DNA from 2 places in the Erwinia sp. E602 genome. Region 2 is predicted to be linked to the other one. Evidence: riboswitches for the same ligand, from Rfam matches in the RefSeq annotation. Region 2 holds a riboswitch; the other holds the start of a gene.
The links. A riboswitch is a leader RNA that binds a small molecule or an ion and turns the genes downstream of it on or off. The one in region 2 is predicted to bind thiamine pyrophosphate.
Positions count from the first base shown of each region.

Region 1 (14,623 bases), 1.2 Mb from region 2:
ACCAGCTCCGGCGCAATGGCCAGCGCACGGGCGATCGCCACCCGCTGCCGCTGGCCGCCGGATAGCGCCCCCGGCCGGGATGCCAGCAGGCGCTGCGGCAGCTCTACGCTGTCCATCAGCTCTGCGGCGCGCGCGCGGCGGCTGCGGCGGTCGCCGATCCGAAACGCCTCCAGCGGCTCGGTGATAATCTCTTCCAGAGTCAGTTTTGGGTTCAGCGACGCATAGGGGTTCTGATAAACCACCTGCACCCGACGGCGAAACGCGTGGCGCTCGGCGCGCGAGGGGTGGCTGACGTCCTGACCGTCGAATTCTATCCGCCCGGCATCCGCCGTTTCCAGCCCGAGCAGCAGGCGCACGGTGGTCGACTTGCCCGAACCGGACTCGCCCACCAGGCTGGTGGTGGTGCCGCGCAGCAGCGGAAAGGAGACGCCGTCGACGGCGGTAAACAGCCCGCGACCGCCCTGTGCCGGGAACCGTTTCACCAGCCCTTCGGCGCGCAGCAGCACCTGTTGCGTCTTAACCGCCCGGCGCGGCGGCACGGCGAAGAAGGCCGGCGAGGCCTGCAGCAGCTGGCGGGTGTAAGGGTGGCGCGGCTGGGTAAACAGCGCGGCGGCCGGGCCGCTCTCCACCACCTTACCCTGCTGCATCACCAGCACCCGGTCGGCACGCTCCAGCGCCACCTGCAGGTCGTGGGTGATCAGCAGCAGGGCAATGCCCCTGCCGCGCACCATCTCATCCAGTGCATCCAGCACCTGCTTCTGCACGCTGACGTCCAGCGCGCTGGTCGGCTCATCGGCGATTATCAGCTTAGGGTGGTGGCTCATCGCCATCGCCAGCAGCACGCGCTGGCGCATGCCGCCGGAGAGCTGGTGCGGATAGCTGTGCAGCACCCGCTGCGCGTCGCTCAGCCCGACCTCGGCCAGCAGGCTTTCCACCCGCAGCGCCGCCTGATTTTTCGGCACGCCGTGCAGGGTCAGCGCCTCGCGCATCTGCGTGCCGATGGTCTGGATCGGGTTCAGCGCCTGCGCCGGGTCCTGCGGCACAAAGCCAATCTCCAGCCCGCGCAGCCGCTGCCACTGCCGCTGGCTGGCGTTTTCCAGCGGCTGGCCGCCGAGGGTTATCGCGCCGCTCACCCGGCGGGCGCTTCTGCCCAGCAGGCCCACCAGCGCCGAGGCGGTGGTGGATTTTCCCGAGCCGGAGCCGCCGACGATCGCCAGCACCTCGCCGGCGGCGATCTGCAGGTCAAGGCCGTCGACGGCGCGCAGCGTCTGGCCGTCCGCCAGCGCATAGTCAATGCTCAGCTGTTCAACCTTCAGCAGCGCTGGCTGATTAATCTGTTGCAGGGTCTGGCTCATCGTTCCTCCGCCTGGTCCTGAATAAAGCCCGCCACCCGGTTGGTGGCCAGTACCGCCAGCACGATCATCAGCCCCGGCAGCGTGGTGTACCACCAGGCGGCGGCAATGTAGTTGCGCCCTTCGGCGACCAGCAGCCCCCACTCCGGCTGCGGCGGCGGTGCGCCAAAGCCAAGGAAGCTCAGCGACGACACCGACAGCAGGGCGAAGCCCAGCTCCAGCGCGGCCAGCGACAGCACCGGTGCCAGCGCGTGCGGGATAATGTGGCGGCGGATTATGGTCAGATGGCTGACGCCGCCGGCCCGCGCCGCCTCGACAAACAGGTTCACCTTGCTGCGCAGCACTTCGCCGCGCGCCAGGCGGGCAAAGGTCGCCACCGACGACAGCCCGACGGCTACGGCGATATTCAGCGTGCCGAAGCCGAGCACGGTGACGATGGCCATCGCCAGCAGCAGGCTGGGAATGGCCATCAGCACGTCAATCGCCCGCATAAACAGGCGATCGGTGCGGCCGCCAGCGTAACCGGCGGTCACCCCGATACCGGCCCCGGCCAGCAGCGCAATCGCCACCGAAAACAGCGTCGCCTGCAGGGTCAGCGCGGTACCAGACACCGTGCGGCTGTAAATGTCGCGGCCTAAATGGTCGGTGCCAAACCAGTGGGCGGCGGAGGGCGGCTGCAGCGCCTGCTGCGGCACCCCGACCAGCGGGTCCTGCCCGGCGAAGAGGCCGGGAGCGATGCCCCACAGCGCCACCAGCAGCAGCACCAGCAGGCTCAGCCACAGCGTGACGGCCAGCCGCCGCCGGCTGCTCAGTCGGCGTTCGCCGGGTAAGATCAGGCTCATCGTGCCCCTCCGGCCGAAGCGTGGCTAATCCGCGGGTCTAGCAGCGGATAGAGCAGATCGACGATAAAGTTGACCAGCACAAAGATCGCCGCGGCGGTCAGCACCACCCCCTGCACCAGCGGAATATCCTGGGTGGAGACCGCGCCCTGCGCCAGCCGCCCGACGCCTTCGCGCGAGAAGATAGTTTCGGTGATCACCGCGCCGGCCAGCAGGTGGCCGAAGATCATCCCGGTCAGCGTCAGCAGCGGGATCGCCGCGTTGGGCAGCACGTGCCGCCACAGAAGGTGCGCCGTGCCCGCCCCCTTCAGCCGCAGCGCGTCGATAAACGGCCTGCGCCACACTTCACTCAGCGAACGATTTAATACCTGTGCCAGCGTTGCCGCCGTCGGCAGCGCCAGCGTTATCGCGGGTAACACCAGCGACCGCCAGCCCTGATTGCCCATCGCCGGAAACCACGCGTTGCTGAAGGAGAAGGCCTGCAGCAGCAGCAGCCCGAGCCAGAAGGTCGGCAACGCCGCCCCCAGCGACGGCAGCGCCAGCAGCGCCGCCTTCAGCCGACCGGCCGGCAGTACGCTGATCCCCGCCGCCAGCCCGCCGCCAAGCGGCAGCGCCAGCACCAGCGCACACAGCGCCAGCAGCAGGGTCGGCGGCAGCGCCTGTAACAGCAGCGCGGTGACCGGCTTACCGATGACGATCGAGCTGCCCAGATCGCCGTGCAGCAGGTCCCACAGCGACCAGGCATACTGCAGATAAAACGGCTGGTCGAGGTGGTACTGCGCCTTCAGCGCGTTCAGCTGGGCAATATCCACCGTGCTCTGCTCGCCCTGGTTCAGCATGATGGTGACCGGATCGGACGGCAGGATATAGAGGATAAAGAAGGTCAGCGTATACGCCGCCCACAGCACCGCCAGGCTCATCAGCACCCGCTTTAGCAGCCAGTGGAGCTGCGGGCGCGGCGCACGGCTGACCACAGAAGGATCCGGCGGTGCCGTCTGTGCACTGTTCTCACTCATCGGTTAATACTCCTCGATTGTCACCGCTCGGTTCTCACCAGTCTCTGGCATTTATCGGTGCTTACCCTCGGTTTTCACCGATCGGTTCTCACCGTTCTCAGACACTTATCGGTTATCTCCCACCCTTCCCCGTTCCCGCGTTACCGCCCCGGTTCAGGATTTTGGTGCCAGCCAGGCGTCGTACAGCTGGAAGCGTGACGACGCGTCAAAACGGAATCCGTGCACGTTGCTGCCGGTGGCGACCACCGTCGACAGTTCGACCAGCGGAATAGCGTCACCGTCGGCGATCAGCCCGCGCGCGGCTTCACTAATCAGCGCCTGGCGCTGCTGCGTATCCAGCGTCTGGCTGGACTGGTACAGCGCGGTATCGATGGCGTTCGCGGCACGTTTATTGACGTTGCGCCCGCCCGGGCTGGCGTCAAACACCGTGCGCAGCACGTCCGGATCGGAACGCGTCAGGTTGTAAAACTCGGCGACCAGGCTGCCGCTGGCCTGGCGGGCCACCACCTGGGCAATCGGCGTCTTCTCCAGCTGCATCTCAATGCCGGCCAGCTTCAGCTGCTGCTGCACCAGTTCAATAAAGGGAGCCGACTGCCAGTAGCTGACGGTAAAGCTCAGCCGCTGGCCGTCCTTAACCCGAATGCCGTCAGCGCCGGCCTGCCAGCCGCCCTGCTCCAGCAGCGCCTTCGCCGCAGGCAGATCCGCCTTCAGCTGGCCGCTGAGGTCCTCGTACAGCGGAGTGGTTTTCGCCAGCACCGAGCTGGCCGGTGACTGGTAGCGCGACAGGATCGGCTGCAGCGCGGCGCGGTCGATGGCCAGGTTAAGCGCCTGACGCACGTTTTTATCCGCCATCAGCGCCTTTGACTGGTTAGGGAACAGGCTGTAGACCACCCCGGGGTTGGCGCGGGCGATAATCGGCAGATCTTTCGCCAGGATCAGCGGCTCATCCTGCGGCGTGACGCCGGCGTTGAGATCCAGCTGGCCCGAGACCAGGCTGCCGAAGCGCACGCCGGACTCCGGGATCACCCGGTACTCGATCGCTTCCAGGTAGCTTTCACCCTGGTGCTGCGCCAGCGACGACGGCCACTGATAGCCGCTGCGACGGGTGAGGTCCACCTTCTGGTTGTGCACAAAGGCGGAGACGACAAAAGGCCCGGTGCCGATCAGTTCGCCCTGGCAGCGCGCTTCCGCCGACGCCTGCACCGTTTTACTGGCGAAAAAGCCGAGGCTCATGGTCGAGGTCGCCTGCAGGAACTGGGCGTTGGGCTGGGCAAACACTACGGTGACGTGCTGCGCGTCCGGGGTTTCCACGCCGGTCAGCCCCTTCAGATAGGTGGAGCCGAGCGAAGCGCGGGCACCTAACGCCACGATGGCCTGCAGGTTCTCCTTCACCGAGGCGGAGGTAAACGGCGTGCCGTCGCTGAAGGTCACGCCGTCGCGCAGGGTAAAGGTGAAGCGGCGGTTATCGTCGCTGACCTGCCAGGCGCTGGCCAGCCAGGGAACGATTTTGCCGCTCTGCGGGTCCTGATCGGTCAGCGAGTCGGTGATCTGCCGGCCGACGTTGAGCGAGTTGTTGTTGCCGGCCTGCTGCGGATCGAGGCAGTTAGGGTCGGTATCAATGGCGAGGGTCAGTTTGCCGCCGGAGACCGGCGTCAGCGGTTTTGCATCCGCCGTGCTGGCCGCATCCGGCTGGTCGCAGGCGCTGAGCGCCCCGGCAAACAGCAGCGGCAGCGCGAGGCGGCGCAGCCGGAACGAGTGAAACAGTGAAGCGTAACGATGGCCTTGTTGCACGTCCCTATCCTTTTATTTTTTAACCAGAGTTTTCTGGATAGTTCCATAAAAGGCGATGAGCGCTAAATATCAATACTTCCTATCCTCTGCCACGGTGCGGATATACCCTCAGGCGATCGGCGGCGGCGATTGGCATGTTTATCAGCGCTGCGCTGATGCACTTCGGCATCTCGTCCGGTTCCGGTGAATCTGCGCTGCTGATCCCGATCTTCTCACCGCTCGGTGACAACCCTGACCTGACACGTCAGGTTATGGTGCAGACGGTGCTGCTGGGTGAAGGCATTGTGAACTGCATCAGCCCCACCTCCGGGGTGCTGATGGCGGTGCTGGCCACCGCCGGTATTCCGTTCGGCAAGTGGCTGCGCTTTGTCGGCCCGGTCGTGGCGGTGTGGTTTGTTATCTGCATCGTGATGCTGAGCATTGGGTCCAGGCTGGCGGAAGTTAGCTCAGCCCCTGAATTCCCTCTTCCAGCAGGCGGATCTGCAACAGCGTCTGCTGGTCGCTGACCAGCTTTGGCTGCCCGTGGATCAGCGTGTCGTACAGGGCGTCGTAATAGCGCGCGTAGTCGCCGCGCTCAGAGACCACCTTCTGTTCGTGGAATACGCCCTGCTCGTCCACCCAGCTCAGCACGCCGTACTCTTCCGGCGTATCAAGGCCAAACCCGGGCTGATGCGGCAGATAAAACAGCTTCAGGTGCTCCTCCTGACGATCTTTTTTGTGCTTAACAAACGTGCCTTTGCTGCCGTAAACCACAAAGCTCGGGCGCTCTTTAACCCGGAAATAGCTGGATTTCACCGACACCTTCAGGCTGCGGTAATAGAGATCGACATCAAAATAGTCGTTCATTCGCCCCGGCCCCAGCAGCTGGCGCACGTCGTAGTGCACGCGGTCCGGCTCGCCAAACCAGGCGATCACCTGATCGAGGGTGTGGCAGCCGTGGCCATACAGGTAAGAGTCGATCTGGCTGAAGTGCGTGACCGACTGCGGCACCTCCGGGCGGAAGTAGTCGTAGTGCATCTCCAGCTCCAGCAGCTCGCCGAGCACGCCGGAGTCGATCACCCTGCGGGTGGTCAGGTAGTCGCTGTCGAAGCGGCGGTTCTGATAGCACTGGATCATCAGCCCGCGCTCTGCCGCCAGCGCAAACAGCCGTTCGGCTTCGGCCAGCGTGGCGGTAAAGGGTTTCTCCACCACGCAGTGTTTGCCGGCCAGCAGCACCTGTTCTGCCAGCGAAAAGTGGCTGGCGGAAGGGGTAGTGATCACCACCAGCTGGACCGCCGGGTCGCCCAGCAGCAGTTGCAGGTCGTCGGTGTAGTCAACCCCGGCCTGGCGCGGCCACTCACCGGCGGTTAACCGGCGGGCGTAAATGGTTTTCACGGCGATCTTATCGGCCCGCGTCAGCACAAACGGCAGATGATAGCGGTTGGTGCTTTTGCCGTTGCCGATAAAGCCAATGGTCAGTTTCTCTGTCATGCTCATGATACCGCTCCCGCTTCGTCGGCCGGGAAGACGATCCCCTGCTGCCGGCGGCCCTCTTCCATCACCTCGGCCACCTGGCGGCTGACGGTGAGCATTTTTTCTGCGCTAGCAAAATCGCGGCCGTCGATGATGCGGGCAAACTCCCGGAACTCATACAGCAGGCGGTGTTCCCCGTCGGTAAAGTCGTAGTGTTCGCTGCTGCCATCGTGACGGATCAGATCAAAGCTGACCGCCTGGCTGACCGGAAGCGTCAGGCTGATGCTGGCCTTTTCGCCCTGCAGCACCGACACGGTCGGGGCCTGGCAGTCTTTGGCCCCGATGCACACGCACTTAAAGCTGCCGTAGTCGAGGATCATCACGCCGCTGGTATCGATACCGCGCTGAATATTGGCCTGATAGCTGACCGCCTGCGGCTTGCCAAACAGGCCGATGGCGAAGTGGACGTTGTAGATATTGATATCCATCAGCGCGCCGCCCGACTTCTGCGGGTCAAAGGCCGCGTGTACCTCGCCGGCCTGGAACGCCGCGTAGCGCGAGGAGTACTGGCTGTAGTTGAGGCTGACCAGCCGCAGCTCGCCCAGCGCCGGCAGCGACTCACGCAGCGCGCGGTAGCTGGGCAGCGCATGCACGTTCATCGCTTCCAGCACCATCAGCTGCTTTTCTGCCGCCAGCGCGCTCAGCGCCGCCAGCTCGGTGGCGTTGCTGGTGATCGGTTTTTCGATGATCAGGTGTTTACCGGCCTGCAGCGCCTGGCGGGCGAAGGTAAAGTGCAGGTGGTTTGGCAGGGCGATATAGACCGTATCCACGTCGCTGGCCAGCAGCTCTGCGTAGTCGTAAAACACCGCGCCGATGCCGTACGTTGCCGCCAGCTGCTCCGCGTGCGCGCGGCTGCGAACGGTGGCCAGCAGCGACAGGGATTCAATCTCTACCTTATGCAGGGTGGTCAGCAGGTCCTGCACCATCTTACCCGTTCCAAGAATGGCTAATTTCATGATACCCCTCGTTAATGTTCTGATTCTGCCTCAGGGCAGCGGGCCGCTATCAGCCTCTGCGGCCAGCCCTCCGGCGGCCACAATCCCGCGCCCTGAGATCGCAATCGCTTATTAATAGCATAAAAACGCGCATAATAAAGCAAAATCACTTACAATCACTTAAGCGATATGCCATTTTATGGCAACGGGTGCGTCAGCGGTTGGCGTAACGCACCTGCCCCTTAAGCGTAACTGACGGACGTGATATGACCCAGGATGAGCGGCTGATTGAGCTGGAACAACGGATAAAGCGCCAGGGCAAGGTGACGCTGGAGGAGATCTGCCAGCAGTACGGTATCTCGACCGATTCCGCGCGGCGCGATCTGGTCAGGCTGAGCCACAACCCGCAGATTATGCGCATACGCGGTGGGGCGATTCTGGCCGAAACGCGGGTGGGCGTGCCCTTTGTTAACCGCCCGCAGTTTGACGAGACGAAGCAGCGCCTGGCGCAGGGGGCGGTACAGACCATCGCCAGCAACGAGATCCTGTTTATCGACGCCGGTACCACTTCGGTCGCCCTCGCCCGCCAGCTGACCCTGCCCGCGACGGTGATCACCAACTCGCCGGAGGTGCTGAACGAGGCGATCGGCAAGCCGTACGTCGCCATTACCGTGCTCGGCGGCAGCCTCGACGCCCACTCGCACGCCATCCTCGGCAGCACCACCGTGGCGCAGATCCGCCAGTATCACGCCGATCGGGCGATTATCGGCGTCAGCGCGCTGTCGGCCGCCGGCATCACCACCGAAACCGAAGCCGACGCGCAGCTTAAGCTGGCGATGGCGCAGCAGGCACGCAAGGTGGTGTGCATCACCGCGTTTGAGAAATTCAATACGCAGCTGATGCACCAGTCGTGCGGCTGGGCGGATATCGATCAGATCGTCACCGACCGCACGCCGCCGCAGACTATTCTGGCGCTGATTGAGCGGTTTGAGATTGAGTTGCTGGTGGTGGATAAAGACTCATTTTGATCAAAAAACAGACAGCTGCGTTCATAAATAAATAATTTTCAAACTGGCCAGGGCATTAACCCCTGCGCCACGCTTAGCCCATCTTTAAAAAACATCAAGGCACCTTCGGTAAATACAGGATAAATAATTAATTAAAGCCTTGTCAGACGACGCCGATAACCCAGAACTGTATTTTTTAACTTTACATCAGGGTTTATATGACTATCACACAACGTTTGTTGTTGGCATTTTTTCTGCTGGCATTATCCCTTTTCTCACTGGTTGCCGTTTCACTCTCGGTGATCTCGGGTTTTCAGTCGCGCTTTGAATTTGTCCAGGCGAATGCGATACCCAGTATCAAAGATCTGAACAAATCAATCAGTGCGACCAATCAGCTGGGCATTGCGCTGTACCGCCATCAGACGGCGACTAACAACGCCGACAAGACCGCCGCCGAGCAGAGGATCAACGGCCTGATGGACACGTTGAAATCGCTTACCGATTATTACATGGCGAACGACATCTCCAGCGATGAGGATAAGATGATGACCGAGCAGGCATTCGCGAATATCGATGCCGTTCGTGCAGCCCTGCCTGCTTTTTTAACCGCTTCCGCCAGCAATAACAATGATGCGGTTTCTCTGGACCTGCTCAAAGGGGAGAATGGCGTGGGTGCAGCCACCAGAAAAATGGAGTCAGCATTTACCAGGCAGATTGATTTAAATATTAAAATTGGTGATGAATTAAGAGTCATAAATAAGCGGATCTACTCGCAAACGTTTTGGATCATGACCGGTGTTTCGCTCGCCGTCATTCTGCTGCTTGGTCTGTTTTCTGTCCGAATCATCCTTGGCATTAAGCGCAGCCTGAACAGTATGCAAAACACCATGACCGAGGTCAGTAATACACTTGACCTGACGCGAGTGGCTTCCGTGCTGAGAAATGATGAAATCGGGCAAACCGCCACGGCGTTCAACAACCTGCTTAAAAAGGTTTCGACAACCCTGGTGTCGGTGAACCATGCGGCACAGTCTGTCAGCACGGGCTCTACCCAGATCGCCGCAGGTAATGAAGATCTGTCTTCACGCACCGAGCAGCAGGCAGCGTCGCTGGAGCAGACTGCCGCCAGCATGGCCACCTTAAGCGATACCGTCAGGCAGAACGCAGAGGGTGCGGTCCAGGCCAGCACGCTGGCGAATAATGCGAACGATCTCTCCCGGCAGAACGGCAATGCCGTCAGTCAGATGCTGGAAACCATGTCCGATATTCGCGGCAGCTCAGCAAAAATTTCTGAAATCACCGGGCTGATTGAAGGAATTTCATTCCAGACCAATATCCTGGCGCTTAACGCGGCGGTTGAGGCCGCACGCGCAGGTGAGCACGGCAGAGGGTTTGCGGTGGTGGCTTCTGAGGTGCGTAACCTGGCACAGCGCTCTTCTTCTGCCGCGCGCGAGATCAAGGACCTGATTTCAGTTTCCGTTTCACAGGTCGAGCAGGGACTGGAACAGGCAACGCAGGTTGGCGGCAATACAGAAAATGTCAGCACGGCGATTCAGCAGGTGGCCGATCTGGTTAATGAAATTGCTGCAGCAACCTCTGAACAGAGTAAAGGCATTGAGCAGGTTCATCAGGCCATCGGGCAGATGGATGAAGTCACACAACAGAACGCCTCGCTGGTGGAAGAAGCGTCCGCGGCATCAAAATCCCTGCAGGAGCAGTCGGAAACCCTTTCCGAACTGGTCTCCACGTTTACCCTGGAAGAGGATACTACCCGTGCCGTGCCACGGACTCAGGCCCCGCTTAGCCGAACGTCTCAGGCTCCAAAAAAACCCCATTTGCCTGCCGCAGACGCGAGTAAAGTAAACTGGGAAAGCTTTTAAGTTTTTGCGCCCCGGCACCTGAGAACACACCTGTCACAAGCGCTGGTACGTCAGCGCTTGTGATGTACTCATACTGAAATCTCCGCCATTGTGGGAAATGTGAGTCGGGGTGCCTCTCAGGGACGTTCAGCTGACATATCAGAGATTTCATCTACCCCGTCTGCAAAGGGTGGTCAGTCCACTTATCCCGGCGCTAACGGATAGATTACTCCGCTCCATTACTTAACAGGAGACTCGAATGTCACTGATTTCACAGCGCGTTGCGTCCGCCAGAAATGGCACTAACGATAAAGTTATCTGTCGTATGCCGTCCGGTTGGGCGGTGATGGGTGATGTTCAGTTCCTGACCGGTTACTGCCTGCTGTTGCCTGACCCGGTGGTGCCGGCTCTCAACGATCTGGATACAGCAGCCCGGCAACAGTATCTGCTGGATATGGCTCTACTGGGAGATGCCATGTTAGCGGCAACAGGGGCGTTGCGGATTAACTATGAAATTCTGGGCAACTCTGAACCGGAACTGCACTGCCATCTCTTCCCGCGCTATGCGTCTGAACCGGAACAGAAGCGCAGAATGCCGGTCTGGTTTTATGACTGGAAAACGGCTCCCCCTTACAGGGAAGATCAACACGGCGCGCTGAAGCATAAGATTGCCACTTTGTTGGGTGATGCGCTTCTCAGCAGATGCCCACAGAATCAACCCCGTTGAATTAACATTTTAAATATCGTATAACAACCGCCTCCGAGGGGTGTCCTGTGATGGGCTGAGATGGCAGCAATGCCGAACCCTTTGAACCTGATCTGGGTCATGCCAGCGAAGGGACGGGTCGACACCACAGCACCAGACTGCCTGTTCAGCGCGCCATTACGCCCGGATCTCCATACACTGACTGGAGGTCCTATGTACTATAATTCCGCTTCTCCTATTGATTTCAGCCACGGGCTGTTTGGCCGCCTGCGCGCCGCAACCAACGCCGACTGGCAGCACTACGTTAACCATCCGTTTGTGCAGCAGCTGGGCGCGGGCACCCTGCCCCACGAGGCGTTTCGCCGCTATCTGACCCAGGACTATCTGTTCCTCGTCCACTTCGCCCGCGCCTATGCGCTGCTGGTCAGCAAGTTCCATACGCTGCCGGAGATGCGTGCCGCCACCGCTTCGCTGAACGGCATCGTCGGCGAACTGCCGCTGCACGTCGGCTACTGCGAGAGCTGGGGGCTGAACGAAGCGCAGATGGCCGCCGAGCCGGAAGCGATGGAGACCATCAACTACACCCGCTACGTGCTGGATATCGGCCACTCAGGCGACGCGCTGGATCTGCTGGCGGCGCTGCTGCCCTGCGTGGCCGGTTACGCCGAGATTGGCCTGACACTGTTACGCAGCCCGGCCACGGTGCTGGAGGGCAATCCTTACGCCTCGTGGATCGCCAACTACGGCGACAGCGGCTATCACGCCAGCGTGCGCGCCTCGATCGATCTGCTGGAGCAGGCTGGCCGCGATCGCGGTGCCGAAAGCCGCTATGCCCGGCTGACGGAGATTTTCGCCACCGCCACCCGGCTGGAGTCGGCCTTCTGGCAGATGGGGCTGAACGCCGTTGGCCAGGCGGAACGCAGATAATGTCACAGCCGTTAACCACCCCGCCGCCCGGCATTCAGGTTCGCGACCTCAGCCTGCGGTTTGGCGCACGTACCATCTTTGAGCGGCTGAGTTTTGATATCACCGGCGGCAGCTTTGTTGCGCTGCTGGGGGCCAGCGGTGCCGGTAAGACCAGCCTGCTGAAGATACTTGCCGGGCTGGAGAACGCCAGTAGCGGCACGGTGAGCGGCAGCGACGGCCAGCCGATTGCGGGGCGCATCGCCTGGATGGGCCAGCAGGACCTGCTGTATCCGTGGCTCAGCGTGTTGCAGAACATCACTCTCGGCCCGCGCCTGCGCGGCGAGCGGCCGGATATGTCGCGGGCGCAGCTGCTGCTGGAACAGGTAGGGCTCGGCGGCCACGGCGACGATCTGCCCGCGGTGCTCTCCGGCGGCATGCGCCAGCGCGCCGCCATCGCCCGCACACTGTATGAGGATCGGCCGGTGGTGCTGATGGATGAGCCGTTTTCGGCGCTGGATGCGATTACCCGCGCCAGCATTCAGACGCTGGCGGCCACGCTGCTGGCCGGGCGCACGGTGCTGCTGATCACCCACGATCCGCAGGAGGCCTGCCGACTCAGCCACCGCCTGCTGGTGCTGCACCGCCATCCAGGCGGCATTGATGACGGCCACACTATCGCCGGGCTGCCGCCGCGCGCACCGGATAACGCCGATCTGCTGAGAAGCCAGGGCGAGCTGATGCGCCAGCTGTCGGGGGAAGCCGAATGATGCTCCATGAACGACGCCCTACCCGCTGGCTGACCGGAGAAGCCGAATGATGCCCCGTGAACGACGCATTACCCGCTGGGTGACCGGTGAAAACAGAATGATGCACCGCGACAGCCGTTTTACCCGCTGGCGGCGTGGGCTGACGGTGTTTGCCGGGCTGCTGCTGCTGTGGTGGGGAGTCACTACCTTTGGCGCGATCCCGGCCTTTCTGCTGCCCTCGCCCGCCGCCGTGGCGCTGGCGCTGTGGACCGGCCGCGACTATCTCGCCTGGCACACGCTGATTACCGCCTCGGAGGTGTTTTCCGGGCTGATCCTCGGCGTGCTGTTCGGCGCGCTGCTGGCACTGGCGATGATCGGCTCACCGCGCCTGCAGCGCTGGCTGATGCCGCTGGTGCTGACCAGCCAGGCGATCCCGGTGTTTGCCCTCGCCCCGCTGCTGGTGCTGTGGTTCGGCTTTGGCATGAGCGCCAAGGTGGCGATGGCGGTGCTGGTGATCTTCTTCCCGGTCACGTCGGCGTTCTTCGACGGCCTGCGGCGGGTGGACAGCGGCTGGCTGGATCTGGCACGCACGCTGGGCGCGTCGCCCCGGGCTCAGCTGCGCCACGTGCGGCTGATGGCGGCGCTGCCCGCCTTCGGCACCGGCCTGCGCATGGCCGCCGCCGTGGCCCCGATCGGCGCGATTATCGGCGAATGGGTCGGCTCCGCCGAGGGGCTGGGCTACGTGATGATCAACGCCAACGCCCGTATGCAGCCGGAGCAGTGCTTTGCCGCGCTGTTTATCCTGATTTTAATGACCGTTTCACTCTGGATAGCGGTGGATGCGCTGCTGCGGCGGCTGATCCGCTGGGCACCGGACAGCCGCTGATTAACAACGATAATAAGGGTTTACCATGCTGAAAAAGAACGCCTGCGCGCTGCTGTTAAGCGCCCTCTGCACCACCCCGGCGCTGGCCGCCGAAAAGGTCACGCTGATGCTCGACTGGTACGTGAATCCGGACCACGCGCCGATCCTGGTGGCCGAACAGATCGGTGCCTTTAAGGCCGAAGGGCTGGACGTTACGATCGTGCCACCGTCCGATCCGTCGCTGCCGCCGCGTCTGGTGGCGGCAAAGAAAGCCGACCTGGCGATCACCTATCAGCCGCAGCTGCACTACTTTGCCGATCGGAACCTGCCGCTGGTGCGCGTCGGTACGCTGGTCAACACGCCGCTGAACACGGTGATGACGCTGGATAAAAGCATCACCACCCCCGCCGGGCTGAAGGGAAAAACCGTTGGCTTCTCGGTGAGCGGCATTGAGGACGCCACCCTGAACACCATGCTGAAGCATGAAGGGGTAGCCACCACCGACGTTAAAATGATCAACGTTAACTTCCAGCTCTCCGGCGCGCTGCTGGCGGGCCAGGTGGATGCGGTGATCGGCGGCTATCGCAATATCGAAGCGCTGGAGCTGCAGCTGCAGGGCAGGAAGCCGGTGGTGTTTAACGTGGAAGATTACGGCACCCCGGCCTACGACGAGCTGATTATCGTCGCCAACCGCGACGACGTGGCCGCGCCGAAGGTGAAGAAATTCCTCGCCGCGCTGAAAAAAGGCGGCGAGTATCTGCAGGCGCACCCGGACGAGACCTGGAAAAAGTTTGCCGCCACCCATCCTGAACTGAACACCGAGCTGAACCGCCTGGCGTGGAAAAAGAGCCTGCCGCTGTTTGCCGCCGATCCGGCCCACCTGGATACCGCCCGTTACCAGGCCTACGAGCAGTTTATGTTCGACAATAAGCTGATTAAGAAAATCACCCCGGTGGAGCAGTACGCGGTAGAAATTAAATAATCGCGCTGCCGCAGTGAAAAAAGCTGTCCGAGGGAGATAATGAGAACTATTATCATATCGGACAGTTTACCCAGGAGCGGCGTTATGACTCAGGCAGTATCCTCCCT
Region 1 covers NZ_CP046582.1:1,757,141-1,771,763, reverse strand. The annotation lists gene GKQ23_RS09490 (ABC transporter ATP-binding protein) at 1-1,355, opposite strand, end outside; gene GKQ23_RS09485 (ABC transporter permease) at 1,352-2,194, opposite strand; gene GKQ23_RS09480 (ABC transporter permease) at 2,191-3,207, opposite strand; gene GKQ23_RS09475 (ABC transporter substrate-binding protein) at 3,361-4,998, opposite strand; gene GKQ23_RS09470 (hypothetical protein) at 5,133-5,504, shown strand; gene GKQ23_RS09465 (Gfo/Idh/MocA family oxidoreductase) at 5,440-6,474, opposite strand; gene GKQ23_RS09460 (Gfo/Idh/MocA family protein) at 6,471-7,466, opposite strand; gene GKQ23_RS09455 (DeoR/GlpR family DNA-binding transcription regulator) at 7,712-8,473, shown strand; gene GKQ23_RS09450 (methyl-accepting chemotaxis protein) at 8,671-10,332, shown strand; gene GKQ23_RS09445 (HIT family protein) at 10,571-11,038, shown strand; TPP riboswitch at 11,065-11,169, shown strand; gene tenA (thiaminase II) at 11,231-11,944, shown strand; gene GKQ23_RS09435 (ABC transporter ATP-binding protein) at 11,944-12,690, shown strand; gene GKQ23_RS09430 (ABC transporter permease) at 12,788-13,555, shown strand; gene GKQ23_RS09425 (ABC transporter substrate-binding protein) at 13,581-14,516, shown strand; gene GKQ23_RS09420 (FAD-dependent oxidoreductase) at 14,601-14,623, shown strand, end outside.
Region 1: it holds a riboswitch for thiamine pyrophosphate, as region 2 does, so the genes downstream of both, tenA (thiaminase II) here and GKQ23_RS15110 (TenA family protein) in region 2, are expected to answer to the same signal.

Region 2 (14,623 bases):
TGATGAAGCAGGGCGCGGTGGTGGAGAGCGGGCTGACCGACCGGGTGCTGGACGACCCGCACCATCCCTATACCCAGCTGCTGGTTTCATCGGTGCTGAGCTGACGCGTTATGCGGTCATCAGTCCCCGGTGCGGGCGGTGGCACCAGGCGGGTTACCGCCCGCCAGGCGCTGAATGGGGCAGTGAAACGTTGACTACTATTATCTGACGGTGATAACCCTCATGAGCTTAAAACTACGCGTTGAAAATCTGTCGAAAACGTTTGTGATGCACAACCAGCAGGGCGCACGCCTGCCGGTGCTGGAGAACGCCTCGCTGCAGGTGGCGGCGGGGGAGTGCGTGGTGCTGCACGGCCACTCCGGCAGCGGCAAGTCCACGCTGCTGCGCTCGCTGTACGCTAACTATCTGCCGGACAGCGGCCAGATCTGGCTGGATCATCATGGCGAATGGGTCGATCTGGTCAGCGCCCCGGCGCGACACATCCTCAGCATCCGCCGTGACACGCTGGGCTGGGTCAGCCAGTTTCTGCGGGTGATCCCGCGTATCACCACGCTGGAGGTGGTGATGCAGCCGCTGCTGGAGCGCGGCGTGGCGCGCGCCGAGAGTGAAGCGCGTGCCAAAGCGCTGCTTAGCCACCTTAACGTGCCTGAGCGGCTCTGGTCGCTGGCACCGTCCACCTTCTCCGGCGGTGAGCAGCAGCGGGTCAATATCGCCCGCGGGTTTATCGCCGAGTCGCCGATTCTGCTGCTCGACGAGCCGACCGCCTCGCTGGACGCCACCAACAGCGCCGCGGTGGTGGCGCTGATTGAGCAGGCGCGCCAGCGCGGCGCGGCCATCGTCGGTATTTTTCATGACCACGCGGTGCGCGAACGCGTCGCGGACCGTCTGCATGTGATGCAACCTGTTGCCGTGGAGCACGCCCTGTGATTATCAATAACGTTAAACTGATTCTGGAAAAGGAAGTGGTGGCCGGATCGCTGGCCTGCGAGAACGGCGTCATCACCGCGTACGCCGACACGCCCAGCCAGCTGCCGGAGGCGATCGACGGCGAAGGCGGCTGGCTGATGCCGGGCATGATCGAACTGCATACCGATAACCTCGACAGGTTCTTTGCGCCACGACCAAAGGTGGACTGGCCGGCCCACTCGGCGATGAGCAGCCACGACGCGCTGATTATCGCCAGCGGCATCACCACGGTGCTGGACGCGATCGGCGTCGGCGACGTGCGCGACGGCGGCCACCGCATGGATAACCTGCAGAAGATGATTAAGGCGATCCGTCACAGCCAGAAGCACGGGCTGAACCGTGCCGAGCACCGTCTGCACCTGCGCTGCGAGCTGCCAAATGATTCGACGCTGCCGCTGTTTGAACAGCTGATGTGCATCCCCGAACTGTCGCTGGTGTCGCTGATGGATCACTCGCCGGGCCAGCGTCAGTACGTGTCGCTGGCGGCGTGGCGCACCTACTTTGGCGGCAAGTATCAGATGAGCGACGCGCAGCTGGACGCCTACCAGGCCGACCAGCTGCGGCTGGCCGCCCGCTGGTCCGCGCCGAACCGCGAGGCGATCGCCGCCTGGTGCCGCCAGTACCAGATCCCGCTGGCCAGCCACGATGATGCCACCCACGCTCACGTGCAGGAGTCGCAGGCGATCGGCAGCACCATCGCCGAATTCCCGACCACCGCCGAAGCCGCACGCGCCTCACGCGAGCTGGGCCTGCAGGTGCTGATGGGGGCGCCGAATATCGTGCGCGGCGGCTCACACTCCGGCAACGTGGCGGCGGCCGACCTCGCCGCGGCGGGTCAGCTGGATATCCTGTCATCCGATTACTATCCCGCCAGCCTGCTGGACGCGGCGTTCCGGCTGGCGCACGACGAACGCAACGCCTTCGATCTGCCTGCCGCCGTTGCGCTGGTGACCCGTAATCCGGCACGTGCCATTAACCTGCACGATCGCGGGACGATCGCCGAAGGGCTGCGTGCCGATCTGGTGCTGGTGCACGAGCATCAGCAGCAGCCGTACGTCAGAAGCGTCTGGGCGCAGGGCAGGATGGTGTTCTGATGGCGCGGCTGATCTGGCTGATTGGGCCGTCCGGTGCCGGCAAGGACAGCCTGCTGCAGGCGCTGGGCGAATGCCCGCCGGCGAAGCTGCTGATTGCCCACCGCTATATCACCCGCAGCGCCGGGGCGGGCGGCGAGAACCACGTGGCGCTCAGCGAGCAGGAGTTTTTACGCCGCAGCGAGCTGGGGCTGTTTGCCATCGAGTGGCAGGCGCACCAGTGCTTTTACGGGCTGGGTTGCGAAACAGACCTGTGGCTGGCTAACGGGCTGAACGTGGTGGTCAACGGCTCGCGCCGCCACCTGCCGGTGGTGCAGCAGCGCTACGGCGAGCTGCTGCTGCCGGTGTGCCTGCAGGTCTCCCCGGCGGTGCTGGCGCAGCGACTGTTGCAGCGCGGGCGGGAGGATGCGGGTGCGATAGAGCGGCGTCTGGCACGGGCGCTGGAGCCGGTTCCGGCCTCCTGCATCACCCTGAACAACGACGGCGACCTGCGGCAGACGCTGGAAGCGTTCTCGCAGATTTTGCATAAAAACGCGGCGATCCGCTGACGCTGCACCGCCCACAGAGACGTTGTCCTGGTTCTCGGCGGAAATTTCCGCCTGGGTCAGACGCTATTCTACGGTCAATTCGTGCTTAAGAACGCATCCGGCCACCGCCCGCTGCGGGCACAGCAGAAGATTTCAGGGAACATACGTTAAGTGACAAAGCCGGGATTTTAAGATATAGATCTCAGCTCCCAGGGGGAGCCAGGCAGCTGGCTGAGAGATCGCAGGCGTACGCAGCGCGATGACCCTTATTACCTGATCCGGATAATGCCGGCGAAGGGATGGCGCAGCCTGGCTAACTCTCGCCGGTAGTCCGTTACCCAAGGACTACCTGATGACCCAACGTTTTACCGAACAGCTCCGTGAACTGAGCCAGCCCATCTGGTCGCAGGCGGTACAGCACCGCTTCGTGCGTGAACTCTGCCAGGGCGAAGTCGCCGATACGGTCATGGCCACCTACCTGATCCAGGACTACCGCTTTCTGGACAGCTTCCTCACCCTGATCGGCTCCGCCATCGCCAGCGCCGACAGCACCCTTGCACGACTGCGCTTTGGCCGCTTCGCCGGCATGGTCTCCTCCGACGAAAACACTTATTTCCTGCGGGGATTCGACGCGCTGGGCATCAGCGAACAGCGGCGTACCAGCTTGCCGGACAGCGCGCCCACCGCCGGTTTTAAAGCCATTATGCTGGAAGCCGCCGCTACCCGCTCCTACGCCGCGATCCTCTCCGTGCTCAACGTCGCCGAATGGCTCTACCGCGACTGGGCCACCCGCGCCCCGCGCCCGCTGCCGGAAAATTTCCTCTACGCCGAATGGGTCACGCTGCACGATAATCCCGACTTCAACGCCTTTGTCGACTTCCTGCGCGAAGAGCTCGACCGGGTCGGCCCCGCCGAACGCGATCGCTGCGAAGATTTCTTCCTGCGCGCCGTCACCCTGGAAAAAGCCTTCTTCGATGCGGCCTACGACTAAGCATTGAGTATGGCTGCACCCCGCTTGCCGCGCTAAGTAAGATCAACCATAAGCGTAACCTGTATAGCAATAAGCGTAACATTGCAGGTGTAACACTAAAAAGTTCGCTAGTTTAATAACGACTTCTTACTCTGACTCTCAATGGATGGTGTGCGTAATGAAACAAGAACTGCTGATTATTCAACCGCTGATGCCGGTGCTGAGCGAAGCGCTGCACCGTGACTACCTGTGCCACCGCCTGTATGAACAGCCGGATGCGGCCGCCTGGCTACGGCAGCACGGGCAGAGCATTCGTGCCGTGGCCACCCGTGGCGACGTCGGCCTGGCCCCGGAGGTGATGGCCGCGCTGCCGGCGCTGGAGATTATCTCGGTGTTTGGCGTCGGGACCGATGCCATCGACCTGGCGGCCGCCCGTGACCGCAATATCACCGTGACCGTCACCTCGGACATTCTTACCGATGACGTGGCCGACCTGGCGCTGGCGCTGATGCTCAGCGTCTCGCGGCAGATCGTGGCGCAGGACGCCTTCCTGCGCGCCGGCGAGTGGCCGCAGCGCCCGCCGGTGCTGGCCAGCAAACTGAGCGGTAAGCGCGTGGGTATCCTCGGCCTTGGCAGGATTGGTGCGGCCATTGCCCGCCGCTGTGCCGCCTTCGATATGCAGGTGGGCTACGTTAACAGCCGTCAGAGCGACCAGCCGGGCTGGCAGCGCTTCGGCGATCTGCACCAGCTGGCGCAGTTCAGCGACGTGCTGGTGCTGGCGGTGCCTGGCGACGCGCGCAACTATAAGGTGGTGGACAGCGAAATCCTCAGCGCGCTGGGCGAAAAGGGCATTCTGATTAACGTGGCGCGCGGCGCGGTGGTCAATGAAGATGACCTGATCGACGCCCTGCAGAATCGCACCATTCTCGGCGCGGGGCTGGACGTCTATGACAACGAGCCGGCCATCGATCCGCGTTTTGCCGCGCTGGAAAATACCGTACTGACCCCGCATATCGCCAGCGCCACCGGCGAGACCCGCCAGGCGATGGCCGATAACGTTGCCGGTAATCTGGCGGCCTGGTTCGCGCGCGGTGAGGCGCTGACGCCGGTGGGCTGAGAATCAGCGTCATCGTGAACAAACGTTAACCTTTACAGGGCCCTGGTGGGCCCTGTTTCGTTGGCTTTACTCAACCTGAAGACTTCCTGGTTGATGAAGTGTGCGGCTTGAAGGAGGGTTGATGAAGAAGGTTAACAGGGCAAACGTAAAAAGTGCGGCCATGCCGCACTTATCTGATGATGTTATAGCAGTAGCACTGGTGGTCTCAGTGGCAATCGCTAGCGAACGCGCGGCGCCTCAGTAGCGCCCGTCAATCACCTCAACGCCTTTCGCCTGCAGCGCCACGTCGATCCAGCTGCGCTCCAGCTCGCCGGTTTTGGCCAGCTCGAAGTTGCGTTCGTCGACGATCAGATAGGCCTGCGCCGCCTCCAGAATCCGCGCCGCGTCACCGTGCGGGATCACGATCACCCCGTCATGGTCGCCAAGGATAATGTCGCCCGGTGACACGTGGATATTGCCGCAGGCGATCGGCACGTTAATTTCCCCCGGTCCATCCTTGAACGGCCCGCCCGGCGTTACGGCGGCGGCATACAGGTGATAATCCATTTTGCCGATCCCTTCGATATCGCGGATCGCGCCGTCCAGCACCAGCCCCTCAATCCCGCGCTGGCGGGCAAAGGTGGTCATCACTTCGCCCATCAGCGCCTGGCTGGTATCGCCTTCGTTGTTCACCACTATCACGTCACCCGGCCCGGCCAGGTCCATCGCCTTATGCAGCATCAGGTTGTCGCCGGAGCGGGCTTTAACGGTAAACGCCAGCCCGCACATCACCGGGTTACGCGGTGCGCTCATCAGGTTAATCTTCTGCGACAGGGCGGGCAGGCGGCTCATACAGTCGGCCACCACCGCAGCCGGCAGCTGGCGGAAGGCCTCAACATACGCGGCAGCGCTGAGGTCGCGCTGTAAGAAAATTCGGTTTCCTACGCTCATAACGGATTCCTTAATATGAATTCAGGGTGGCGACGGCGGTGGCGATCTGTGCCGCGCCGGCCTGGAGTGTGGCGAGATCGGTGGCAATCGACAGGCGGAAGTAGGGCGACAGGCCGTAGGCAGAACCGGCCACCACCGCCACGCCGGCGCTCTCCAGCAGCCACAGCACTACCTCCGTGTCGCTTTTCAGCACCTGGCCGGTAGCGGTGGTTTTGCCCAGCAGCCCGGCGCAGTTAACGTAGAGGTAGAAAGCGCCGTCCGGCAGCTGGCAGTGCAGGCCGGGAATGGCGTTCAGGGCGGCGGCCATCGCGTCGCGGCGCTGGCGGTAAATTTCGCGGCTGTGGCTGATAAATTCCGTGCCGCTGTTCAGCGCCGCCAGCGCGGCCGCCTGGCTTACCGAGCTGGCGTTGCTGGTGGACTGCGACTGCAGCGTGCCCATCGCGGCGATCAGCGCCTTTGGTCCGGCGGCATAGCCGATGCGCCAGCCGGTCATGGCGTAGGTTTTCGACACGCCGTTGACCACCAGCGTGCGATCCGCCAGGCGTGGCTCCACCTCGAGCAGATGCACGTTCTCTGAGCCGTCGTAGCGGATATGCTCGTAGATATCGTCGGTCATAATTGCCAGGTGCGGATAGTCGAGCAGCACGTCGGCCAGCGCGCGCAGTTCGGCACGGCTGTAGGTCGCCCCGGTCGGGTTAGACGGCGAGTTGAGCAGCAGCCAGCGGCAGCGGCTGGTGATGGAGGCGCGCAGCTGCTCCGGCGTTAGCCTGAAACCTGCCGCTTCCTGGCAGGTGATAATCAGCGGGCGGCCGTCGCAGGCCAGCACCATATCCGGGTAGGAGACCCAGTAAGGTGCCGGGATCAGCACCTCGTCGCCGGTTTCCAGCGTGGCGGCAAAGGCGTTGAAAATCGCGCTCTTGGCCCCGTTAGTGACGATGATATCGTCGGCGGCGACGGTCAGGCGGTTCTCGCGCGCGAATTTGGCGGCAATCGCCGCCCGCAGCGCCGGGGTGCCGTTATTCTGCGTGTAGCGCGTTTCGCCGCGGTTAATCGCCTCGCAGGCCGCCTGGCAGATCGCCGGTGGCGTGTCAAAATCCGGCTCGCCGACCACCAGATTGATAATCGATTTGCCTTCGCGCTTCAGCGCGTTGGCGCGATCGGACGCGGTGCTGCTCGGCGATGGTTTGATGCGCGTGACGCGGCTGGCAATACGGATAGCACTCATGATGACTCCAGTCTGTTCCGGGATAGCACCACGTTACGAATTCAGGCGGCCGGCGGGTAACAGGGAATCGTTCTGATTCAAGAGCAAAAGCTTATGGATGGGGCACCGTCATAAGCAAACTGACCTGCAATAGTGCAGGCGCGGCCAGGGAGCAACTGGCTGATTTATAGGGGCATCCTGAGATAACACGATCTATCTCACTGTTTTGCATATTAACTTTTTTAACATCGCACTTTGTGGGGTGGGTAACAATCAGCCTGGCCTGACTCTTGCTACACTCCCGTTCACTTTTCCGTAACATATTGAACGTGAAACAGGGGTGTAACGATGAATCTCAGGCGGCTTAAGTATTTTATCAAAATTGTCGACGTTGGCAGTTTGACCCAGGCGGCCGATATTCTGCACATCGCCCAGCCGGCGCTCAGCCAGCAGCTGGCCTCGCTGGAGGGGGAGGTGGGTCAGCAGCTGTTGATCCGCACCAAGCGCGGCGTCACCCCCACCGAGGCCGGCAATATTCTCTACGCCCATGCTCAGGCGATCCTGCGTCAGTGCGAACAGGCGCAGAGCGCGATCGATGGTGCGGGCCAGGCATTGAGCGGGCAGGTTTCCGTGGGCCTGGCCCCCGGCACCGCCGCTTCGCTGCTGGCGCTGCCGCTGATGGAGGAGGTGCGTCGCCAGCATCCCGGCATCCTGCTCTACTTTAATGAGAGTTTTGGCACCACCCTCAGCGAGCTGATTATGAGCGGACGCATGGATATGGCGGTGCTGTACGGCAACCGCCAGGTGCACGGTCTGGCCTTTATCCCGCTGATGAAAGAAGATTTGTGGCTGGTGACGCCGCCGTCCGAGGCCCGCTTCGGTAAAACCGTGACCCTCGAACAGATCGCCCATCTTGACCTGTTCCTGCCGCGCATCTACAACATTATGCGTAAGCTGGTCGATGAAGCTTTTGTGCAGAAGAATCTTGCTTACAAAGTGACGTGCGAAATCGAGTCGGCCACCACGCTGGCCCAGGCGCTGGCCAGTAATCTGGGTTCCACCATTCTGCCGGAGTCGATCGCCCGTCAGATGCTGAAGCAGGCACCACTGCTGCGCATGAGCAAGATCGTCGAACCGATTCAGGCACCGCTCTCCTTCTGTACATCCGATCATCTGCCGCTGTCGCAGCCGGCCGAAGCGGTGAAGAAGATCCTGCTGTCGCTGATGGCCGAACGCACCCAGGACAACCGGCCGCTGACGCTGGTGAGCTAAGCCCCTCCCACCACCCAAAAGGCAGCACTCAGGCGTACTTTTTGTCGTTTCAGGTTCCGGTGCCTGGCCTGACGGGGTGTGGCTTTGGGACCGCTGGTCGCTTCGGGTTAAGGTGCCCGGCTAATCGGGGTTTATCCGGATCGCGGACACGCCAGTAACGTCCCTGGGCTCTGCCGGGCACGTCCCTGTGCCCGAAGGTCCGCTAACCCGGATAAACCCCGATTGCCTGTTATTTTCTGTGTTGCTGTTTTGAAACAAAATCAGATAAAACCAAACCAGGCAAAATTAAAGCCGACCAAACAGTCTCTGCTGTTTAGCCGCCAGAAGCACTGGCGAAAAGCGATGTCTTTAGCAGCAACGCAATAGCCAACAGGGAGGACGCGGGCGAAAAGGTTAGCCGGGCGTGCGGCGCAGGGAGCGCCGCACGAGCTTACATGGACGTACTTGCAGCGTCCCGGCGTTCTTTTCGCCCGCGGCTGAACCCGGCACGAGAACAGGAAGCTACGCCTTTAAGACAGCAACGCAACAACTGAACCCGGCACCAGAGCAGAAAGCCACGTCTTTAAGACAGCAACACAACAGCTGGCAGGGAGGACGCGGGCGAAAAGGTTAGCCGGGCGTGCGGCGCAGGGAGCGCCGCCCGAGCTTACATGGACGTACTTGCAGCGTCCCGGCGTTCTTTCGCCCGCGGCCGAACCCACCACCAGAGCAGAAAGCCACGCTTTTAAAACAGCAACGCAACAACTGAACCCACCACCAGAGCAGAAAGCCACGCCTTTAAAACAGCAACGCAACAACTGAACCCACCACCAGAGCAGAAAGCTACGCCCTAAGACAGCAACACCACAGCCAACAGTAATAAGGCTCTCTTATCACCCTAAAGCGAAACCCTCTTACACCCGGGCAAAAGCCACAAGATACAGTGTTCCCATCACGGTTTTTCCGTTAGCGGATACCACGTTGAGGAAATGGAATGGATCCAGCACGTCAGTTACAGACCCCGCAAATCAGCTGGCTTGGCACCCACGCGGTGCTGTTCGAAGCCCCCGGTGAACTCAGCCTGGAAAACCAGCAGCGCATCTGGGCGCTGGCGGACTACGCGCAGGAGCTCAACGCCATCCGTGGCGTCGTGCCGGGCATGAATAATCTGATGCTGGTGTTCGGCCCGCAGCTGCGCGAAGGCGCATCGCTGTTCGAACAATTGCAGCGCCAGTGGCAGCGCGGCGAGAGCAAAACCTTCTCCGGCCGCGTCATCGAACTGGACGTCACCTACGGCGGTGAGCCCGGCCCGCACATCTGTGACGTTGCCGAACACACCGGCATGACCATTCAGGAGATCGTCCAGCGCCACAGCGAACCGCTTTATCCGGTTTACGCCCTCGGCAGCCATCCCGGCTACTGCTACCTCGGCAATATGGATCCGGCGATCGCCACCCCGCGCCGCAGCACGCCGGTGCAGAGCATTCCCGGTGGATCGGTATCAATAGGTGGCGTGCAAACCGGCGTCTCGGCTTCGCCAGGCCCCAGCGGCTGGAACACCATCGGCCGCACTGATTTCGTCTTCTTTGATGCCCACGCCGAATCCCCGGTGCGGCTGCAACCCGGCGACAGCATTCGCTTTCGGGTAAGCCGGGTGCTGGCATGATCGTTATCGAACGTACCACCGCGCTGACCAGCGTGCAGGACACCGGCCGCTTTGGCGCGCTGCACTACGGCGTCGGCACCGCCGGTGCAATGGATCCGCTGGCGCTGCGCCTTGGCAACGCGCTGCTCGGCAATCAGCCGGACGACGCGGCCATCGAAGTGCCGCTGTTCCCGTTCCGTCTGCGCTTCACCCGCGACTGCGCCTTTGCCCTCAGCGGTGGCGACAGCAGCGCCACGCTGGGCGAGCGGCGCATCCCGGCCTGGTGGGTGGCGCAGGCGCGCGCCGGTGACGTGCTGACCCTGCACGCCTCGCGCTTCTCCGCACGCAGCTACCTGCACCTGCCGGGCGGCGTGGACGTACCGCCTGTACTTGGCTCGCGCAGCACCCAGCTGCGCGGCGAGTTTGGTGGTTTTCATGGCCGTGGCCTGCAGCAGGGTGACTGCCTCAGCCCGTGCCTGACGGACTGGCAGGGTGCTACCGACTTTGGTATCGCGCCGCCACGGCTGGCGCTGAGCGATAACCCGACCGGTATTCCGCAGGTGCGGGTGCTTCCCGCCGCCGAATACCGCGCCTTTACCGATGCCTCAGTAGCCCGATTCTGGCAGCAGCAGTGGCGCGTCACGCCGCAGAGCAACCGCTATGGCTACCGGCTGGAAGGCGAGGGCCTGGTGGCGAAAACCCCGCTGGAGATGCGTTCTCACGGCATCATCCCCGGGGTTATCCAGGTGACCCACAGCGGTCAGCCGATTATTCAGATGCGCGATGCCCAGCCCAGCGGCGGCTATCCGAAACTCGGCACGGTGATCGACGCCGATATGTGGCTGCTCGGCCAGGTGCCGGTGGGCAGCAGCGTGCAGTTTGTGGAAGTGAACTGGCAGCAGGCGGAGGGCGCCGGGCGCGAGCGTCAGCAGTGGCTTGATGCCCTGTGCCAGCGTATTGAAGACTACCGGCTGTGCCCACAGCAGGCCTGAGGAGGCAGGATGTTAGCATTTCGTGAAATTCAGGCGATTGCCCGCCGGCTGCGCCGCAGCGGGCTGGAGAGCATCGAGATCAAAGGTGCAGATTATGCCGTGCGGCTGACCTGCGAACCGGGCGGCGCATCAGCATTACCCGCCGCCGCCGCCGCCGGCGTGGCCGCGCCGGAACCACAGGCACCGCCAGCACCGCCGGAACCGCTGGCGCTGACGGCATCGATGCCCGGCCATATCTGGCTGCAGGACCCGCTCACCGGCAAGGCGCTGGCGGAGGAGCAGGGGACGGTGGCGGCGGGCGATCTGCTGGCGCTGCTGCAGGTCGGGCCGATCTGTCTGCCGTTACGGGCACAAACCGGCGGCAGGCTGGCGGGTTATACGGTCAGTCATGGACAGCGGGTGGAGTACGGCCAGCCGGTGGCACAGGTCATCACAGAGGAGACAGCAAATGAGAGCCATTGATCTTAACGCCGATCTCGGCGAAGGCTTTGGTGACTGGCGCATGGGCGATGACGCCGGACTGATGGCACTGATCAGCTCTGCCAACGTCGCCTGCGGGTTTCACGCCGGGGATGCGGCGATCATGGCGGCCAGCGTGGCGCTGGCCAGACGCCACGGCGTCGATCTCGGGGCGCACGTTGGCTTCCCCGACCTGGCCGGTTTTGGCCGCCGCCGCATGCAGATTGATACCGCCACCCTGGCGCATTATGTCACTTATCAGCTGGGAGCGCTGGCCGCCTTTGCCCGCGTAGAGGGCTACCCGCTCAGCCATATGAGCTTTCACGGCGCGCTGGGCAATATGGCCGCCGAGGACGACGCGCTGGCGCGACCGCTGCTGGCGGCGGTGCAGGCGTTCGATCCTGACATCATTATCAGCACCACCGCCGGTAACGCCGTTGAACGCTGCGCCCGCGAGCTGGGGCTGCGGGTGGCCTGTACCTTCCTGGCGGACCGCGCCTATCAGGCAAACGGGCTGCTGGTACCGCGCGGCGAGCCAGGGGCGGTGATCCACGATCCGTTGCTGGTCAGCCAGCGCGTGCTGACGCTGTTGCAGACCGGCAGCATCAACGCCATTGACGGCACGCTGCTGGCGATGGACATCTCGTCGGTTTTACTGCATGGCGATACCCCGGGTGCGCTGCAACTGATCGCACAACTGCGCCAGGATATTGCGAATGCGGGCGGGGAAATCATCCCGATATCGAAACATTCCTATGAATAAACAGTGGCATAGCTTATTACTATAGCCGCTATAAGGCAGCCTTATTGCCCTAAAGCCTTTCCCTCTTACCCCTCACCGCGATGAGCGGATAGAGTCAAAACAGAGCAAAAAGAACATCAGGAGAAGTCTATGCCGTTTGCAGATTATAAAACCGCGCTGGTTACCGGTGCTTCAGCCGGAATGGGTGAAGCGATCGTTGAGCGTTTGTGCCAGGAAGGGATCGTCGTTCATGCCGTGGCGCGTCGCCACAACGAACTGGAGCAGCTGGCCGCGCGTACCGGCTGTATTCCGCACGCCATCGACGTCTCTGACGTGGCGGCGCTGACTGAACTGTGCCAGAACCTGGAGATCGACATTCTGGTTAACAACGCCGGCGTCTCGCACCCGGGCTCAATCCTGCAGTCCGAAGCGCAGCATATTGAGACCCAGGTCGACGTTAACCTGCGTGCGGTGCTGCACCTGTGCCGCCTGCTGGTGCCGGGCATGGTCGATCGCGATCGCGGCCACGTCATCAACATCACCTCGATTGCCGCGATCTACAACTTCGGTGGCAACTCGATCTACCACGCCACCAAAGCCGGTGTACATGCGCTGTCGCGCCAGCTGCGCGTCGACTGCTACGGCAAGCGCGTGCGCATCACCGAAGTGTGTCCGGGACGCGTTGCCACCGACATCTTCGGCAACGTCAGCGGCGATAAAGAGGGCGCGCGTAAGCAGTTTATCGACGGCTTCGAGCTGCCGACGGCCAAAGACATTGCCGACACCGTGGCCTTCGCCATCGCGGCACCGGTGGCGGTGAACATTGGCAATATCGAGATCACCCCGACGCTGCAGGTGCCGGGCGGGCTGTCCATCATGCGTCCCGGTGATGCACCGCGCTAACGCGTAACTGACTGAGGGCCTTGCTGATGAACGGTTCACTCGATTTTAGCGTCATTCTGCACGGCCAGTACGGGCATATGATCCTTGACGGCATGTGGCTGACGCTGCAGCTGGCGGTGGGTGCCTGGCTGCTGGCGATGGTGCTGGCGATGGTGCTGGTGGTGATCCGCCTGACCAGAGTGCGGCCACTGGAGTGGCTGGTGGCGGCCTGGGTCTCTTACCACCGCAACGTGCCGACCCTGATCCAGCTGATGATGTGGTATTTCGCCATCCCCACGCTGCTGCCGGAGTCGGTGCAGATGTGGCTGAACGAGTTCAACGCCGAGTTCCTGTTCTCGCTGGTGGCGCTGGGCATGTGCCAGTCGGCCTACTTCTCGGAGGATATCCGCAGCGGCCTGCGCGCCACGCCGGACGGGCAGAGCGAGGCGGCACGCGCGCTGGGCATGAGCTACGTGCAGTCAATGCGGCTGATTATTCTGCCGCAGGGGGTGCGCAACGCGCTGCCGGCCCTGATTAACCACACCGTGCTGCTGTTTAAAAATACCAGCCTGGCGATGGTGATAGGCGTTGCCGACCTGACCTACGTGACCCGGGAAATCGAGAACTACACCTTCCGCACCTTCGAAGCGTATCTGGTCTCGACGTTCTGTTACCTGGTCTTCTCCCTGCTGCTGATGGCCGCAGGCGCGCTGCTGGCGCAGCGTTTCCACCGTGTCACTGCGAGGTAGGCTGAATGAGTGAAATGCTGACGATTTTACAGCAGAACGGCATGCTGTTCCTGATGGGGCAGTACCCCAACGGCCCGCTGGGCGGAGTGCTCTGTACGCTGCTGGTGTCGCTGTCGGCGATTGTGCTGGCGCTGCCGGTGGGCGTGCTGCTCGGTATGGCCCGTATCTCGCCGTTCCGCATTCTGCGCTGGCCGGCCACCGCCTGGGTTTACGTGCTGCGCGGCGTGCCGCTGCTGATGGTGGTGTTCTGGACCTACTTCTGCGTGCCGCTGGTGCTGGGGCACACGCTGAGCGGCTTCGGCACCATGCTCTGCACGCTGGTGGTGTATGAGAGCGCCTATATTGCCGAAATCGTGCGTGCCGGTATTCAGGCGCTGCCGAAAGGGCAGTACGAAGCCTCCCGTGCGCTGGGCATGAGCTACACCCGCACCTTCCGGCAGGTGATCCTGCCGCAGGCGCTGTTCAATATGCTGCCAAGCCTGGTCAGCCAGCTGGTCTCCATCATCAAGGACAGTACCCTCGGCTACGTGATCAACGTGCCGGAGCTGACCTATGCCGCCAACCAGGTCAACAACCAGCTGCTGACCAAGCCGTTTCAGGTGTTCGCCATTGTCGCCATCAGTTACTACATCATCTGCTTCAGCCTGACCTGGTTCGCCGGCTGGCTGGAACGACGCATCAATGCCAGGCGCAACCGGGCTGAGCAGGCCGCCGTGCCGCAGCGCAGTGTCTCACTGGCAACCAAATCCGCTATCGAGGAGTAACGCATGAATCCGATTATTCGCTTTAACCAGGTGAACAAATGGTACGGTGCCTATCACGCGCTTGCCGATCTCAATGCGGAAGTGAACAGCGGCGAGGTGGTGGTGGTGTGCGGGCCGTCCGGTTCCGGCAAATCGACGCTGATCCGCACCGTTAACCGGCTGGAGCCGATCCAGGAAGGGCAGATCGTCTTTGACGGCCAGGACATTCACGGCAGCAGCACCCAGCAGAACCAGTTGCGATCGCGCATCGGTTTTGTGTTTCAGAGCTTTAACCTGTTCCCGCACCTGTCGGTGCTGGACAACATCATGATCTCGCCAGTCAAAGTGCTGGGCG
Region 2 covers NZ_CP046582.1:2,962,400-2,977,022, reverse strand. The annotation lists gene phnK (phosphonate C-P lyase system protein PhnK) at 1-104, shown strand, start outside; gene phnL (phosphonate C-P lyase system protein PhnL) at 223-927, shown strand; gene phnM (alpha-D-ribose 1-methylphosphonate 5-triphosphate diphosphatase) at 924-2,060, shown strand; gene phnN (ribose 1,5-bisphosphokinase) at 2,060-2,605, shown strand; TPP riboswitch at 2,787-2,901, shown strand; gene GKQ23_RS15110 (TenA family protein) at 2,937-3,575, shown strand; gene GKQ23_RS15105 (2-hydroxyacid dehydrogenase) at 3,733-4,671, shown strand; gene GKQ23_RS15100 (RraA family protein) at 4,909-5,601, opposite strand; gene GKQ23_RS15095 (aspartate transaminase) at 5,612-6,826, opposite strand; gene nac (nitrogen assimilation transcriptional regulator NAC) at 7,154-8,077, shown strand; gene pxpB (5-oxoprolinase subunit PxpB) at 9,051-9,722, shown strand; gene GKQ23_RS15080 (biotin-dependent carboxyltransferase family protein) at 9,719-10,693, shown strand; gene GKQ23_RS15075 (hypothetical protein) at 10,703-11,155, shown strand; gene GKQ23_RS15070 (LamB/YcsF family protein) at 11,142-11,915, shown strand; gene GKQ23_RS15065 (SDR family oxidoreductase) at 12,045-12,797, shown strand; gene GKQ23_RS15060 (amino acid ABC transporter permease) at 12,824-13,525, shown strand; gene GKQ23_RS15055 (amino acid ABC transporter permease) at 13,531-14,289, shown strand; gene GKQ23_RS15050 (amino acid ABC transporter ATP-binding protein) at 14,293-14,623, shown strand, end outside.